Regions from separate parts of the Sporofaciens sp. JLR.KK001 genome, predicted to be linked through region 3. Evidence: predicted binding sites of a transcription regulator. Region 3 holds the regulator's gene; each other region holds the start of a gene.
The links. The regulator HrcA, encoded in region 3, represses chaperone genes, less so after heat shock. The targets are predictions, from matches to a motif close to TGTTAGCACTCNNNNNNNNNGAGTGCTAACA.

Region 1 (6,072 bases), 1.4 Mb from region 3:
TCTAACGATCGAGGCCGCTGTAACCAAGGACCGCAAGAAGATCTACCAGGCGGCCATGATGGATCCGCATACCGCCGCAGAGCTGAGTATCAAGGATATTAAGGCCATGTGCGACGAACTGATCGAGGCACACGGTGATTATATGAAGGATTATCGGTAAGAGTAACCTAAGATAAAGGGGGACGCAGTACAATCGGATCGTACCGCGTCCCCCTTATTCTATATCAATCTCAGATCACTCCAAACAACCCGCCTATCTCTCCCTCATCCAACATCCTTCCGGTCTTATTCCCGGCATTGGCAAGCATTGCCTCCACCCTGTTCGCAAGAGTCACGTCGATGAACCTTCCCACTTCGATTCCCCTGAGCTCAAAGAACAACAGCGGATTCTCGTCCAGACGCACGCCTACTCCATAGAGAGCCGCAGCCACGTGCTTACACAACAGCGCCCAGTCCGGGCAGCTGCAGCTAAAGCTGATCTCATTGGGTGACGGGAACAGCCCCTCCTTACTCTGGAACAGTTCTTTCATCTCTTCCGGAAAATCACCTGCAAGAAGCGCTTCCAGATTCTCTAATTTCCTGCCGCATCTCTGGATGATCGCCTGACACTTCTCCTCCGACAGCGGACTGATCCTGATCTCTACCTTATAGGGTGTCTTGCGCGTTCCCTGTACCCTGGCAAGGATCTTCCCCTTCTGGATCTTAAGATCGATCACCGCGCCGGTACGGATATAGCGCTTCCCGCGGTCTAAGCGGCTCTCATAGTCCGCATATCTCTCCAGGTTATCGCACCATGCCTTGCCCCACCACTCATTGACAATCATTCTCCCTTTGGCGGTGACCGGCTCTAATATCTTGCCCTTTGCTTTCTCCTTCTTCCTGCTCGCCGCCGATTTCTGACGCAGCTCTGACGCGTTCGGCTGACTGTACTGCGGGATATCGGTCCAATATTTACTGCTCATATGCTCACATCTCCTTAATTAACAGATATTATCCCAGCCTCAGCAAGGACATCAGCTCATCGTTGCCAAGTTCCGTGATCCAGCTCTCACCGCCGGAGCCGATCACATTCGCCGCCAGTTCCTTCTTCGATTCGATAATACGGTCGATCCTCTCTTCCACGGTCTTCTGGCATACCAGCTTGTGCACCATCACATTCTTCTTCTGCCCGATGCGGAATGCACGGTCCGTTGCCTGGTTCTCCACCGCCGGATTCCACCAGCGGTCGAAATGGATCACATGGTTCGCCTTCGTCAGATTCAGTCCTGTCCCTCCTGCCTTAACAGATAATACGATAAACGGAACATACGCCTCACCCTGGAATGCCTCCACAATCTGTCCCCGGCTTGCCACCGGCGTACCGCCATGGAGCACATATCCGTCCGCATGGAATATCTCCCGCAAGAACGCTGCCAACTGATCGATGATCTCCCTGAACTGGGTAAACACCAGTACACGTTCCCTCTTCTCGTAGATGGTTTCACAGATCTCACGGAGCATCGCGAATTTGCCGCTGTCTTCCTCTGAAAATGTACTCTGTCCCAAATACTGATCCGGATGATTGCAGATCTGCTTCAACTTCACGATAGTTGACAGCACGATCCCGCACCGCTCAATACCATCGGCATCCTCGACACGCTTCTCCATATCATCCACGACTTCCCGGTACAATACCACCTGTTTCTTCGATAATCCGGCATAATCAATGGTCTCCAGCTTCTCTGGCAGATCCTTGATAATGCGCTTGTCCGTCTTAAGTCTCCGCAGCATGAACGGCGCTACCATGGACTTCAATTTCCCGTAGTCCTCCGGGTTATCCTTAAGACGTCTGCAGAATTCCCTGAACTCCATGGACGTACCCATAAGCCCCTTATTCAGGAAATCAAATAATGACCAGAGATTCGTCAGATCATTCTCGATCGGCGTACCCGTCATAGCAATCTTCATCCGCCCATTCAGCTGCTTAATCTCTTTGGTCTGCTTCGTACCGGGATTCTTGATCGCCTGCGCTTCATCTAATATGATGCAGGACCATTCAATCTCCCGCAGTTCCTTGATCCTTGACGCCATTCCATAGGTTGTGATATTCAAAAATACCGGCTCTGCCTTAACCTTCTTTCCAAGAGTTGCAGCTCCTCCCCCATGGAGAACGGACAGATCCATCTCTGGTACGAATTTCTCTGCTTCCTTCTGCCAGTTCCCAAGCAAAGACGCCGGTACCACCAACAGCACCCGGGCATTCCTCTCCTGCTTCCGTAATCTCTCCAAATAAGTCAACACCTGCAGGGTCTTGCCAAGTCCCATATCATCTGCCAGACATGCGCCAAATCCAAGCTGATCCATATAGCTAAGCCATGCATACCCGTTCCTCTGATACGGACGCAGCGTTGCCTGTACCGTCCCCGGAACCGCTGTCTTACGGATCTTCTCCGGCTTGCGCAGATTCGCAAGGAGAGATGACAGCCATTTCCCATTGGTGATCAGCGGCCCTACATCCGGCGCCTCTTCACTCCTCTTCGTCCCCATCTCCATCTTCAATGCGTCCATCAGGGTGACCTCTCTCGTCTGCCCTTCCATCTCTTCCAGGAGCTGCTTTAACCGGGCATGGTCTACCTCGATCCATTTGCCTTTCAGGAGGGCAAGCCCTTCCGTCTGCGCAAGAAGAATCTGCACATCTTCTTCCGTCAGTTCCACGCCGTCTACCATCAACTGCGGCTTCATGGATACCAGCGCGTCAAAACCGAGCATGGACGGCTTCTCGTCGCCCAGCTTCACAGCCATGGACACTGACGCTGCTTTCTTCTTCCACCAGTTGGGAATCCGGCACAGGATCCCGGTCTTCTCGATCTCTTCTACCTGCTTCAGTATCGTATATGCTTCATCCGCTGTCAGCTTCAGCGGATGAAATAGTTCGCCGCTGTCCATAAAACCGGCGATCAGCTCCGATACCTCTGCCGCACGGTTCAGGCACGCCAACAGAGAAAGCAGCTTCCCCCTGTCGCTGCTGAACTCTGTCAGCGCATATTTCAGAGGAACATGCTTCACCTTCCCGTCCGTTCCCTTCGTCGCATAGGTAGCCAGGAACGCGAACGGACAATCATCCTTAGGGTTCTCTACCAGATGGAAGAATACCCTCTCCGGCACCCGAAGTTCCTGGTTCTTCTCCGTCAGATACATCTCCACCGTGCCGTCATAAGCCGCAATCTCTCTGGCGAAGATCGCCTGGAGCTTCTTGAATGCATTCTTAAGCCACTTCTTCGAGATATACTCGGCGCCGATCACAAACGGAACCGCCCAGAGAAGCTCCTCGGCCGTCTCTTCCCCTAACGTTACCTTCGCTTTCTGGCGCACCAGTTCAAGCTCCGGCAGATCCGTAAGCTGTTTAAAAAATGTATCCGCCACCTGATACAAAAAACTTTCCGAAGGTGTAGGTTCTGCAGGTCTTCCCCCCAGTCCAAACTGATAGAGGGCGGCATATCCGCCTTCTGCTATCCACTTTACAGCTTCCTGCTGGTCCTTTTCTGATTCGAGCGACGATATGTCCGGAGTAAATCCCTCCGGGGTGAATAAGAAATTAATCGCCGATCTCTGCTTATCTTTTGCTGACATCATCCATATTTCTCTTTCTTTAATTAGTTTTATTTTTTTAGTATATATGATTTAATATCGGAATTCAAGCTTGTTCTGTCAATCCATTACAATCTTCCCGTCTCTTCCGTCAAAGGCTGTCAGCGGTATCGCAAGCATCTGTCTGCCGTCCTCTGGGCGCATATATGTTGCTTTTCGGCACTTTCAGTTTACTTACGGCACATTGTATGTTCTTTTCTGCCACAATTGGTAAAATATTCCATAATGTACAAAGGAGGAATTCTTACCATGGCATTCGCCGAAAAACTAAAAGCTCTGCGTCAGAAAAATAACATGTCACAGGAGTTTGTTGCACAACGCATCAATGTTGCACGTTCTACCATTGCCGGTTATGAGACGAAGAACCGGCAGCCCTCCCATGAGAAGCTGGTAGCATTCTCCAACCTCTTTCATGTACCTGTTGATTATCTTCTGGATGGTACGCATTCCGATTCCATATCTCTGGATGAATCCCGCGCAGATTCCATTGACGCACAAAATCTGCTGGTAAGATATTACCGTCTGTCTACACGCTCCCAGGAAGATCTGCTCAAACATCTTCACTTACTGGAACTACAAGACGAAGAACTGAATAATTAGACACGCGCAGGAGGCATGTGAATCATTCACCTGCCTCCTGATCTCATTGTTATTTTTTTCAACTTTTTAGCACTCACCTATTGACTCTGCTAACAATATGTGTTATATAATATATATAGCAAACAAAACAATAAATAATTTTCATATCTTATGGGATATAATAAACCATAAGAAGATTTTCAAGGAGGAATGATTTATGTTATTAGCAAACAGAAGTTTCAACAATTTATTCGATGATATGTTCAACGATCCGTTCTTTAGCCGTTCCTACGATCATACATCTGCCCAGATCATGAAGACGGATATTCATGAGAAGGACGGCAATTATATGGTAGAGATGGAGCTTCCGGGATATACCAAGGAAGACATCAAGGCTGATCTTAAGGACGGATACCTCACAATCTCCGCCCATAAGGATATGACGAAGGAGGAGAAGGATGCCAAGGGCAACTGTATCCACAAGGAACGCTACACCGGCACCTGCAACAGAAGCTTCTATGTGGGCGACGCGCTGACTCAGGATGACATCAGAGCAGCGTTCAAGGACGGTGTTCTTCACCTGACTTTCCCTAAGGAGATCCAGAAGCAGGAAGAACAGCCGAGACTGATCACAATCGAGTAAGCGGCAGGCACAGCGCCGGTCGGGCTTCGAGAAGACATATGAGAAAGGCATCGTACCTACGGATGATCCGCAGGCACGATGCCTTGTCTTTAATAACTTCTTATTTGAATAACTTAATCTTACCAATAAACGGCAGCCCTCTTCTCTCACCTCTGCACGCCGTTACAATCCCCATGATCAGGAGGATCAGCAGGGCAAGGTCTATGATATCAAACGCCCAGGAGAATAGGTTCCCACCAAAATGGAAGAACGAATGTATTCCCCAGAACCAGTCGCCCTCTATAAAATCAATGATCTTGGATAGAATATATAGTATCAACCCCTGGTTCACATGCTGTTTGACATACTGCGACTGCTTATCTCCCGCGATCAGCGGTATCAGCACCAATATCCCGATGTAAGACAGTACGCCCATCGCTTTGTTGCGGCTCACTTCGCTCCGGTCAAAATACGCCTGCGAACCATATCCATATGAACCATATCCATATGAACCATACGGCTCCTGTGCATACCCTGCCGTCCCTGAACCATTGCTCTGGTTATATGTATATCCTTGCCCATACGTATATTCCTGTCCGCCCGACTGACTGTAATCAGCCGTACTCCCGGCTGTCCGGCTGTCCGAACGTCCCCCGGCAAGCTCCGGTATCGGCGCGCCGCACTGCGGGCATGACATGGTTCCGTCGTCCACCTTTGCACCACATTTTACACAATATGCCATATCTCTTCTTCCTTTCACTGTATGTTCTGATACTATTGTATTCCTAATCCGCCGTTAACGCAATCATTTTTTCATCTATTCCTCAGTCGTCAAGCCCCAGGATCTCCGCCAACACTTCGACAATGATCTCATTGGTACAGGATTTCACATACCCAAGCATATGCAGGGATATCTCATCCTGCTTCTGCGCCTCGCTAAGCGAATGATCCTGCTTCGTCTGCTCGATCAGCCTGACGAGCTGCGGCGTCAGTTCTTCATAGGTCTCTATCGTCGTCTGCGTCACCAGCTTCCTCAGATCATCTTTCTTCGTCGGTACCATCTTCTTTTGCCTCCTTAACAAAACTCAACTGAAATTCCGTATCTTAAAGTCTCTCTGTGCCTCTCTCTGCTGGTCCTTCTTCGCTATGTCCTGACGCTTGTCATACAGCTTCTTCCCCTTCGCAAGACCGATCTCGATCTTCACCAGACTGCCTTTAAAATATACCTTAAGGGGGACGACCGC
Region 2 (6,072 bases), 1.0 Mb from region 3:
AAGGGCATAACGGCAGTTCGGAGCCTCCGGAGGTGGAAGACTATGAGAGATTCTTTGCGGAGAAGCTGACGGAAGCGCAGAATATCATCCATATCACTATGGCAAGTCATGTCAGCGAAGGGTATCGGAATGCGGTGGAAGCTGCGAAGTCTTTCGAGAATGTTACAGTGTTGGATTGCGGGCATCTTTCCAGCAGTATGGGACTTGCAGTATTATGTGCAGTTTCCATGGCGGAGAATCATGCATCAAAGAATGAGATCGTGGACGCGGTAAGGAGACTCAGATATTATATTTCTTCTGATTTCATCATCGACAGCACGCATATGATGTGCCGGTCGGGGCGGATCTCCAAGCGGATACAGGTTCTCTGCGACGCGCTGCTTCTGCATCCGGTTATTGTGCTCAGGAAGAGCAAGATGTCCGTCGGCAGTATGGAGATGGGGAATTTTGAACATGTGGCGAAACGCTATATCAGGAAGGTACTCCGGGATACAAGGAATATCGACAGGCGTATTTTATTTATCACATATGCCGGAATGGATGAGAAAAGGCTCGACTATATCCAATATCTGGTACGGCAGTACTGTCCGTTTGAAAGGGTGTATCTGCAAAAAGCTTCCTCTGCGATTGCAAGCAATTGCGGTCCAGGTTCCTTTGGTCTGCTGTTCATGAGCAATGTCATTTACTTAACGAGAATTCGGATATTATGTCCGAATTCTTTTTTTCTACCAGTAACCCAAATTTTTTAATTATTACTTGACAAGTACCTCAAAATGTGCGGCCTTTTTCTGATTACTCAGAAAAAGGCCAATTAATCAGGAACTGTTTATTCATTATTTACTTTCACCTGATTAAGGAGGTACTTTTATGAAATACGCTGATGTTGTCAAAGCAATGCTGCTCGCTTCCATCCATGAGCTTGCTGCCAATCCCCAAAATTATGCTCTTCATCCCGGTAAAGACTTTTCGCGTAATCGAAAACTGGGATTCAAACATCTTCTCCTTATGCTCCTGACTATGGAAGCTGACTGTATTAAGGAAGAACTTTACCGCTTTTTTGGACGTTCTACGGATGCTCCTTCAAAAGCTGCCTTTTATAAACAACGCAAAAAGATTAAAAATGATGCCTTTAGAAGCCTTCTCGTTTCTTTTACTCAAAAGTGTAAAAAGAAGTTGTTTAAAGGCAAATATTCCTTAGTCGCTTGTGATGGTTCTGCGGCCGATATTTTCAGGAATCCGGATGATCCGGATACTTTCTTTGAACCAAATGGAAAGTCCACCAGAGGATTTAACCAAATCCATATCAATGCTTTCTTTTCTGTTCTGGACAAAAAGTTTACGGATCTCTTCATCCAGCCTTCCCGGAAACGCAATGAATACAGCGCATTCTGCCAGATGGTTGACCGTTCCGAAGCAGATACCCCTGTCATTTATTTGTGTGACAGAGGCTATGCCTCTTATAACGCTTTTGCACATGTAATTGAAAATGGGCAGTTCTTTCTCATACGCTGTACCGATGCCAAGACGGAAAAAATTCTGGGGGTTCCTTTAAATGGCGTCAGGCAGCTTGATTATCATGTGGACCGTATTTTATCCAGATCACATTCTAAGAAAAAACGGCTTCATCCTGAACTGGAAGAACAATACCGGTTTGTGTGCCAGGATGTCCCTATGGATTATATTACACAGGACCATCCCGAATACAGACTGTCCCTGCGCATCATCAGGATTGAATTATCGGAGGGCTGTTACGAAAATCTGATCACAAATCTTCCGGATCTTGATTTCGATATCGATGATTTCAAGGACTTGTACCACCTAAGATGGAATGAGGAAACTTCTTTCCGTGACCTGAAATACCCATTGTGTCTCAAAGCATTTCATTCCAAAAAATATGAATACATTGTACAGGAAGTATGGGCAAGGGCAATCCTGTATAATTTTTGCTCGGAAATAGCTATGGCAGTAGAGCTCCCTGAAAAAAAGACGAAACATGTATATCAGGTTAACTATTCGGAAGCAATCAAAACATGCCGGGACTTTTTGAGAATACATGATGGGACAACAACATTAGACGTGGAGGGCCTGATCGCTCAGAATATCCTACCGGTCAGGCCCGGGCGAACCTTCGCACGCCAAGCAAGGTTCAAACTTCCAATCAGCTTCTGTTATCGAAACTAACAAAAACAGAGCTAAACATACTAAATATACCTCAAAATGAGACGAATGAAAATGATTTTTTTAATTTCATAAATTCGTCTTGTTGTTATGTCTTTCTATTGCCATAAATCCATACATTGCACCACAAAATCGGGAGTACTCCCCATTTTACAGCATTCCATCTGCATTTGGGAATAGAAATCCCCCCTCTTTTTCTTAAGTTGATAGAAAATCTGGTCGAAAACAACAGATCACATTATTATTAGAAGTTAAGTAAATGACATTGGTTCATGAGAAAAAATGATATCATATAGCATGTATTTAATATAAATTTTATATTTTTAAGAAATTTGTTAGCACTCACTAAAAAAGAGTGCTAATTTTCTATTGACTTTTAAAACCTGCCGTATTATCATATCTGTTAGGTTATTGAAGAATATTTATAAAATGAGGTAGGAGTGATAAAGATGGCAGCAAAAAAAGGTAATTTATCAATCAGCAGTGAGAATATATTCCCGATCATCAAGAAGTGGGTATATTCCGACCATGATATTTTCGCACGTGAAATGGTATCTAACGGATGCGATGCGATCACGAAGTTAAAGAAACTGGATATGATGGGAGAATATCAGTTGCCGGATGATTACAAACCGTCTATCAAGATAGAAGTGAATCCGGAAGAGAAGACGTTGAAGTTCACCGACAACGGACTTGGTATGACGGCCGAAGAGGTGGAAGAGTATATCACGCAGATCGCATTCTCCGGTGCGACAGAGTTTCTTGAGAAATACAAAGACAAGACGACAGAAGACGACATGATCGGTCATTTCGGACTTGGTTTCTATTCTGCGTTCATGGTGGCAGATGAGGTCCATATCGATACGCTTTCTTATAGAGAAGGAGCGAAGCCGGTACACTGGGTAAGCGACGGCGGCACCGAGTATGAGATGGATGAAGGCAATAAGGAAGGCGTGGGAACAGAGATCACCCTGTTCCTGAACGACGACAGTTTGGAGTTCTCTAACGAATACCGCGTTAGAGAGGTCATTGAGAAATACTGTTCATTCATGCCGGTAGAGATTTTCCTCTCCAAGGCGAATGCAGAGCAGGAGTATGAGACCATCGACGAGGCAGACTTGAAGGATGATGATGTGGTTGTCGAGCATATCCATGAGGAAGCCAAGATGGAGGAGAAGGAGAATGAAGACGGCGAAAAAGAGATGGTTGAGGTAGAACCTGCCAAAGAGAAGGTGAAGATCAATAAGCGTCCGGTCTCCTTAAGTGATATCCATCCGCTGTGGACCAAGCACCCCAACGACTGTTCTGACGAGGATTATCAGGAGTTCTACCGCAAGGTATTCTTAGATTACAAGGAGCCGTTGTTCTGGATCCATCTGAACATGGATTATCCGTTTAATTTGAAGGGAATTTTATATTTCCCGAGAATCAATACGGAGTATGATTCGATCGAAGGAACCATTAAGCTATACAACAACCAGGTATTTATCGCCGATAATATCAAGGAAGTCATTCCGGAATTCCTGATGGTGTTAAAGGGTGTGATCGATTGTCCGGACTTGCCGCTGAATGTATCGAGAAGTGCGCTGCAGAATGACGGATTCGTCAATAAGATCGCCGATTACATTTCCAAGAAGGTGGCTGACAAGCTTTCCGGAATGTGCAAGACGAAGAGAGAGGATTACGAAAAATACTGGGATGATATCAGCCCATTTATCAAGTTTGGCTGCTTGAAGGATGAGAAGTTCTGTGACAAGATGAAGGATGCGATCCTGTTCAAGAATATTGACAGCAAGTATCTGACGCTTAAGGACTGCATTGAGGAGAACGGCGGCGAGGTCGTTGAGCCGAACGATAAGAAGGATGAAGCCGAAGGCAGCGGTGATGAGAATACAGATGAGAACAAAGTAGAAGAGATCAAGACGACCATCTACTATGTGACGGATGAGATCCAGCAGAGCCAGTATATCAACATGTTCAGGAATCAGGGACAGGATGCGGTGATCTTAAGCCACAATATTGATTCTCCGTTTATCACACAGTTAGAACAGAAGAATCCGACCATCCGTTTCCAGAGGATTGATGCGGATGTGACGGAGAATGTGAAGGAAGAGGTTGCAGAAGAGGATAAAGAAGCCTTCAAGGCGACGGCTGACAGCCTGATCGGGATCTTCCGCAAAGAGCTTGGCAATGACAAGTTAGATGTGAAAATAGAGAAGCTCAAAGACGAGAAGGTGGCGTCCATGATCACTCTGTCCGAGCAGAGCCGCCGTATGCAAGAGATGATGAAGATGTACGGCATGGGTAATATGGGCGGCATGGATATGGGAGGCGACTGTACCTTGATTCTGAATGCGAACCATCCTCTGGTAAAGTTTGTAGTTGACAACAAGGAACATGAGAATGTATCCATTATCTGCAAGCAGTTGTACGATCTGGCGATGCTGGCGCATAAGCCGCTGAACCCGGAGGAGATGACGGCGTTCGTTCAGAGAAGTAATGAAGTTATGATGCTCCTGACAAAATAAATAATGCAAAATGAAATGGCGGGGAACGCGAACCGGAGTGAATCCAGGGTGTTGTGCTCCCCGCTTCTATATGCTTGTTTTTAAGGGTATATTGGTCCAGGTACCGTCTGTTGCTATGTAGTAATAATCATCCCCGGTGGAAGGATTCATGTTCTTACCGTGAAGCTGGCGGTAGGCGCGCGGGCTGATCCCGTAATATTTCTCGAAGGTGCTTCCGAAATGCTGACGGCTGTTGTAACCGGATTGGAACGCCACATCCGTGATGGAGAGCGAGCTGTTGACCAGGAGGAAGACGGAATGCTCCAACCGTTTGCGGTTAATGTAATCTGTGATAGTACAGTCCATATACTTGGTGAACAAGGACTGCAGGTATGATTTGTTGATACCGGCGTGTTCTGCAAGCGCGGGGATCCGTATCTCCTCTGTCAAGTGAGAGGCGATGTAATCACGGGCTTTTTTCAGGTAGAGCATACCGGTATTCTTGCTGTGGTCCAGCACACATTTGGAGAGCTCCAGCATCATTCGGAAGAACAGTAGCCGGATCAGGCATTTCTGGTCGGGACTGTAGTGATCCGACAGATCCTGCACATCATTCTTGAAAGGGGTGTTAGTTCTCAATTGATTGATCAGGTCTTTCAGAGAATATCCCAGATGGCCTGTATCATTTCCGGCGAAATATTCTCCGGGGCGGCTAATGAACCTTGAAAAGGAAGGACTCTCGTCGGCTAATCCGGTTAAGCAGATGTCTGTCTCTGAACGAAGGCAAGAGAATTCCAGGTTCAGGATCGAACAGGGCCGGCCCTTAGGGATGGACAATTGGTGCAGGACATCGGCATTCAGGAAGATGAACTGCCGCTCCCTCAGACAGAATTCCTGTCCGTCTGCATAGATCAGGCAGCTTCCCTTCGTTACATACATGATCTCGCAGCGGTGATGGCTGTGTGGGTACATACTGTACTCGGGCAGGTTCAGTGCGTAGAAAGCGGTGACGGTGATATATGGATTGCGGATGTCAAATAAGCTCATGGCAGACCCTCCTTTATCTGATCTCTTATCAGTATAACATACCGCAGCCTACGGCTGCAATCAAACCAAAAAGCAAAAAGAATCATCCTATTCGTAGATGCACGTGCTATAATGCACATATACGGTATCTTGTACCAAATCCATCGGGAACTAAATTCCCCTGCAAGCATTCATACGAAAGGATGATCCTATGAACACTATATTAGAACAATTCCAGAAAAAAATCAATGGTACTTTTGCGTTTTTTGACCGCATGATTATAAAAGGTTACCTTTTCCCCTTCTTTTCCGTATCGGGTAGAATGTATTTTTTGTCACAGATGAACCTCCTTCTCAAAGAC
Region 3 (6,072 bases):
TCTGTTCTTTCTCATTGTCAAGGCCGTATGCAAGGGCTGCAGCCGTAGGCTCGTTGATGATACGCTTCACATCAAGTCCGGCGATCTTACCCGCGTCCTTGGTTGCCTGACGCTGTGCGTCATTGAAATAAGCCGGTACGGTGATGACTGCTTCCGTCACCTTCTCACCCAGGTATCCTTCTGCGTCTGCTTTTAACTTCTGAAGGATCATAGCTGAGATCTCCTGCGGAGAATACTTCTTCTCGTCGATGGTTACTCTGTAATCGCTTCCCATCTCTCTCTTGATAGATGAGATGGTTCTCTCTGCGTTGGTTACTGCCTGACGCTTCGCAGGCTCGCCTACCAGACGCTCGCCCGTCTTAGAAAATGCTACTACAGACGGTGTGGTCCTTGCGCCCTCTGTATTGGCGATGACTGTTGGCTGGCCGCCTTCCATAACTGCTACACAACTGTTTGTCGTACCCAAATCAATTCCTATAATCTTGCCCATTGTTATTTCCTCCTAATTTGCTACTTTCACCATACTGTGTCTGACTACTGAATCGCGGTACATGTAACCCTTCTGGAATTCTTCGGCTATGATATTCTCGCCGAAGTTCTCATCCTCTACATGCATCACTGCGTTGTGGAAATCCGGATTGAACTCCTTGCCGACCGCTTCGATCGGTTTGACCTCCACACTCTCCAGCGTAGTCATCAACTGCTTATACACCTTCTCCATTCCCTGGATGAAGGGATCCTCCTTCTCCCCTTCCTTGACCGCTCCAAGCCCTCGCTCGAAATTGTCAACTACCGGAAGGATCTTATCTATGATATCTTTCGCACCTATCTCGTACATCTGGGACTTCTCCTTCTCTGTACGCTTGCGGAAGTTATCAAACTCTGCCATCTGCCGGGTAAGCCTGTCGGTAAGCTCCTCGATCTTCTCATCCTTCTTATCCTTCTTATTCTTCTTGCCAAACAGCTTCTTGCCGGACTTCTTATCATCCTTGCCGTCTGCATCGCCTTCCTCTGCCTCTTCCCCGGTATCCGTATCTTCCTGTGCTTCGGCATCTTCTGCCGTCTCTGCTTCGTCAACGGCTGTCTCTACCTGGGAGTCCGTCTCTTCTGTCTGGGACTCCTGCTCCTCTGCCGCCTTCTTCGCTTCCTCCACAGCCTCTTTTACCATCTCTTCCTGGCTTTTCTCCTTATGATTCTCCAAGGGTAATTCCACCTTTCTTTATTCTTTTTTATGAAACATCTGATCCAGCTCGTTCTGGAGCCGTTTCATTGATTTTAACACATGTTCATAATCCATTCTCTTTGGTCCGATAATACCTATCGTTCCCTTCATGCCGTCGCCTAATTCATACGTTGCGGTAACGACACTGCAGTCTTTCATGGTCTGGACCGGAGTCTCATCCCCGATGTACACCTGAATCCCGGTATTGTCCTCCTTCGCCAACGTCTGTGTCACCAGCTCTGTCAATTGCTGCTTTTCTTCGAATGCATTGATGATCTCCTGCGCACTCTGATTATCGCTTAGCTCCGGGTATTTGAAAATATTCGTCGCGCCGCTTGTATAGATCTGCATATCTTCCTCGACCTGAATCGCATCCGCCACCGCATCCAGAACGTTGCTGATCACACTGCTGTGTATCCCCGCCTGTTCCTTAAGCCGCGCGATCAATCCCAGATTGATCTCCTCGATCGACATACCGTTCAGCGTCGTGTTGAGCAACATGTTAAGCTTCAGCAGGTTCTCATTGCTGAGCGGCTCCTCTACATCGATGATCTTGTTCTTGATCACATTGCCGCCAAGCACAATCACCGCGATCACCTGTTCTTCGTCTACCATAGATAACTGAATGAACTTGATCTTGTTCGAATTGTTCATCGGAGTGGAAACCATGGTCGCGTAATTCGTATTGCTTGCCAGAACCCTCGCCGCCTGCTTAAGAAGCTGTTCCATCTTGTCTGCCTTATCAAGCATCTGCTCCTGCATCTCGGATAGCTCCTGCTCCTTCTCCTCCATCAGCATATCTACATATAGTCTGTAGCCTTTATCCGAAGGAATACGTCCGGCTGACGTATGAGGCTGCAGGATATATCCCAGCTCTTCTAAGTCGGCCATCTCATTGCGGATTGTTGCAGAACTAAGATTCAGATCTGTGTACTTAGAGATCGTCCTGGAACCGACCGGTTCGCCGGTTTCAAGATAATTCTTGATGACTGCATGCAGAATCTTCATCTTACGGTCGCTAAGCCCGTGTTCTGTTACCATCTATCCTCCTCCTTTCGGATTCATCTGTTAGCACTCTATAATTTTGAGTGCTAACATCTTCGACTATTAATGTATCACTACCTATTTCTTTTGTCAACACTCTTTATATTTTTTTTATAGCTTTTCAATAACCATTTTAGAAAAATGCATGTTTTGTAAATTTTATAAAGTGTATAAATCAGCATTGAAAAATGCCCCATACCTTCTACCGGTTCGGGGCATCTTCATTCCTGCCTATTAACTTAACTCGATCTTCGCTGCTTCCTCCGGCTTGAACTCGTTCTCCAGGTCATAGATATTATGTCCCGTAGACTCTCCTAATACTCGTCCTTCCAGAGAATAACAACGGATGAACCTCTTCACGTCAATGCTAGACCAGTGCTCCACATCCCAGCTCATATAGCCGTCCGCATCCGACTTCTTTTCCTTCAGATAGAGATCCACCTGACGACCATCCCGCATAATATCGATCAAGCCCTTGGTTCCATTGACCTCTACCTCTTCCTTCTTCACTGAATCATACACTTTCATAATTATTCCCTTCCTGTCCTGGCAACTTTCAATGTCAAGATAAATAAGCTATTCTTTAATCTTATCGATATCTGTCAGATTAACGCCCAATGAAGTCAAAACTGCCTTTAATGATAAATAATCGTCCTTCAATCCCTCATATGTTTCAACCGCATTTTCCTTTTTGGCATTCTTCATATGAGCCTGAATCTTTTGGAATTGATCAACTACATCTTTAACAATCTCTCCATTACTTGGCATATACTCACCACCTATCCGCTATCTGCACATCTACATGCTGCGTGTATCAAAACATGGTTTCTATCTTTATTATAATAGATAGGACATAAGGTGTAAAGCTTTTTTAGAATTTCCCTCTATGCACCTTCTCCATCGGTAGCTCCTCAAGAGAATGCGCCTCCGGATGTTCCTTCGTCATTCCCAGCGCCAGGATCGCTTCTAATGCATATTTCTCCGGAATCGCAAGCAGCTCCCTGATATGCTCTTCCGTCGTCCTCTCATCCGCAGCCTTCCGAAGCCTTCCCTGCACCCAGCAGCTCCCAACACCAAGGCAGTCTGCCATCAGATGCATATGCGCCATAGCAACCGAACAGTCCTCAGCCCATACGTCCGTCTTCTCCGTATCTCCCACGACAACAACGGCACATTTGGCATGCTCAAGCATGGCTCCGCCGGCCGCCCGGCTCTTCGCCATCTTCGCAAGCACCTCTCTGTCTTCCACCACGATAAATTCCCAGGGCTTTAAGTTCTTCCCGGACTCAGCCAGAAGTCCTGCCTGCAGGATCTTCTCAAGCTTCTCGGCAGGGATCTCCTCTTCCGTATAGCTCCTAACACTTCTGCGATTTGTCATAACCTCTAATAAATCCATCTCTTTACACCTCTTTCTCTATAATGCTCATTATCTGTAATCGTAACGCCCAAGTGATTTCTCAAGATGTTCTTTCATCGCTTCAGACGCTCCTTCAGCATCCTTCGCCAGGATCAGTCCATATACCCTCTGATGCTCCTCATAGATATCCTTAAGCTGCTCCTCATCGACCATACCGCTGCCGCTGACATGCCGCATCAGATTGCTGATGGTCTGGATCATGCTGTAGATCACCTGGTTGCCGGAACACTCCGCGATACAGATATGGAACTCCAGGTCACCGTCCAGAAACTCCTTAAAATCCTTCTCCACATAAGCCTTATGGAGCTTGTGCGAGATATCATACAATCTGTCCAGGCACTCCTTATCCGTACACTTTGCCGCCAGATAAGCCGCCTTCACCTCCAGGAGATTCCGGACCTCCACAATACTGTCGATCTGACCCCCATTGAGGAACAGAGACCATGACAGGGGAACGATAAAGAAGCTGGCTTCATGGTTGCTGATATAAGTGCCCTGTCCGGGCCGGATATCGATCATCCCCAGAACCTCCAGGACCTTAAGCGCCTCCCGGATCGCGGACCTCCCCACATTCATCTTCTGGGACAGCACTCTGTCCGACTCAATCTTATCACCCTTCTTCAGCCGCTTTTCAAAGATCTGTTCTGCAAAATACATGGTAAGACGGTTCACCAGATGATTGATATTGCCCTTCTTCGCACGGCCTTTTCCGGCCGCATCTCCGGCCGTATCACTTGGCAGAAGCACCTGGATCCTCTCTGAGAATTCCTCCGGAGGTATTGAAAACAGCATAGAATCAATACCAAGCTTCTCCGACACCGCAAGGATCACTTCATTCATTCTTACTCCGTCCCTGGATTCCAGATTAGAAAATGTTGCAATACTCATCATCGGCTTACCGTCCGCCGAGGACAGAAAACGATCTATAAATTCCTTCTGCGTAAGCCTGAGCGCACTCCTGAGTAATCGTAGATTCTCCTTTTTATTTACCGGGTTCAATCCTGTCATATAACTCTCCGTTTTCCAATTCTACTTTACAAGAAGTTCCTTGGCTAGCTCAGTCATAACCACAGATGCTTTCGCAAAGTCACTGTATTTCGTGAATTCTACCGGACAATGGCTTCTTCCTTCCTTACTTGGAACGAACAGCATCACAGTCGGGATCACCTGACCGATCTCAAGGGCGTCGTGTCCCGCACCGCTTGGAAGCTTCTTATAGCTGTAGCCTCTTGCCTTGCAGCTCTCTTCCATCGTGCCAAGCATCTCCTCAGAGAGCCATACCGGCGTGATCACAAGCTTGGTGTCGATCTCATAGCTTCCGCCCATCTCACTCACTTCTCTGTCGAGGGCGGCGCGGATCCTGTTGGCGATATCATTGATGTTGTCGTTATTCTTGGAACGGATATCAACGGTGAATTCTACCTTCTCCGCAACAATATTCATTCCGCCCGGTGTCGTGCGGATGAAGCCTGTGGTCGCAACGGTTCCGTCGGCCTTCTCACGCGCCCAGTCCGGAATCTTGGAGATCACCTTCGTCGCCGCGTCAACAGCATCCATACGCATATCCATAGGAGTCGTTCCCGCATGGTCGGCCCTGCCGTGAACGGTTACCATATAACGCTGGATCCCGACGATACAGTCCACAAGACCAAGCTCAATATTCTCCGCATCAAGAACCGGACCCTGTTCAATATGCAGCTCAAGGAACTGTCCGATCTTGGATGTGTCCCATTTCGCTTCTTCGATCTTCTCCGGATCAAGCCCGTATTCTTTCATGGCATCATAGATGGTAACGCCGTTGGTATCTGCGAAATTCTTGCAGTATTCAACATTCCTGTTGCCAAGCATCGCACCTGACCCAAAATACCCTGTTCCGAAACGCATTCCTTCTTCGTCACAGAATCCAACCGCAACGAAATCCCTCTTTGGAGTGATTCCTTCTTCTTTTAACTGCCTTGCAACCTCGATGGCACATACCGCTCCCGCGATACCGTCGAAGTCTCCTCCGTTCACTACAGAGTCAAAATGTGATCCCATCATGACACATGGAGCGTCCGGATCCGTACCCTTCATCACTCCGATCACGTTGCCGGCGGCATCCTCTCTCACTTCAAGTCCTGCCTCTCCCATGATCTGCTTTAAATAATTCACTGCCCCTCTTGCCTCCGGTGTAAACGGCAGCCTGGTGCAGCCGTCTCCCGGCGTTGCCGTAAACTGCTTCAAGCTCTCCAGATCCTTCGCTATTCTGCCTGTAATCTCCTCAATTGCCATAATGACTTCTCCTTTCGTCTCATTTCTTTGGCTTAATTATAAACGTTCTGACCGGCGAATACAACATGGCGGCTACCATAATCAGAAATCCGACCAAGCAGATCGTGTCATTCCCGCT

Region 1: the regulator HrcA is predicted to act here: its motif matches at 4,292-4,322, upstream of VSQ62_RS23910 (Hsp20/alpha crystallin family protein).
Region 2: the regulator HrcA is predicted to act here: its motif matches at 2,512-2,542, upstream of htpG (molecular chaperone HtpG).

What each region holds. Positions count from the first base shown of each region.
Region 1 is NZ_JAYMNO010000001.1:4,700,912-4,706,983, forward strand. Features, by position in the region: gene VSQ62_RS23890 (alpha-glucosidase/alpha-galactosidase) at 1-160, shown strand, start outside; gene VSQ62_RS23895 (SWIM zinc finger family protein) at 231-962, opposite strand; gene VSQ62_RS23900 (DEAD/DEAH box helicase) at 991-3,612, opposite strand; gene VSQ62_RS23905 (helix-turn-helix domain-containing protein) at 3,877-4,227, shown strand; gene VSQ62_RS23910 (Hsp20/alpha crystallin family protein) at 4,424-4,849, shown strand; gene VSQ62_RS23915 (zinc-ribbon domain-containing protein) at 4,950-5,570, opposite strand; gene VSQ62_RS23920 (hypothetical protein) at 5,653-5,889, opposite strand; gene smpB (SsrA-binding protein SmpB) at 5,914-6,072, opposite strand, start outside.
Region 2 is NZ_JAYMNO010000001.1:4,352,110-4,358,181, reverse strand. Features, by position in the region: gene VSQ62_RS22080 (DegV family protein) at 1-749, shown strand, start outside; gene VSQ62_RS22075 (IS4 family transposase) at 868-2,181, shown strand; gene htpG (molecular chaperone HtpG) at 2,628-4,706, shown strand; gene VSQ62_RS22065 (helix-turn-helix domain-containing protein) at 4,773-5,732, opposite strand; gene VSQ62_RS22060 (hypothetical protein) at 5,923-6,072, shown strand, end outside.
Region 3 is NZ_JAYMNO010000001.1:3,330,282-3,336,353, forward strand. Features, by position in the region: gene dnaK (molecular chaperone DnaK) at 1-490, opposite strand, end outside; gene grpE (nucleotide exchange factor GrpE) at 503-1,201, opposite strand; gene hrcA (heat-inducible transcriptional repressor HrcA) at 1,220-2,263, opposite strand; gene VSQ62_RS17190 (hypothetical protein) at 2,501-2,794, opposite strand; gene VSQ62_RS17195 (hypothetical protein) at 2,843-3,034, opposite strand; gene VSQ62_RS17200 (nitroreductase family protein) at 3,138-3,662, opposite strand; gene VSQ62_RS17205 (FadR/GntR family transcriptional regulator) at 3,693-4,691, opposite strand; gene VSQ62_RS17210 (M20 family metallo-hydrolase) at 4,713-5,954, opposite strand; gene VSQ62_RS17215 (hypothetical protein) at 5,974-6,072, opposite strand, start outside.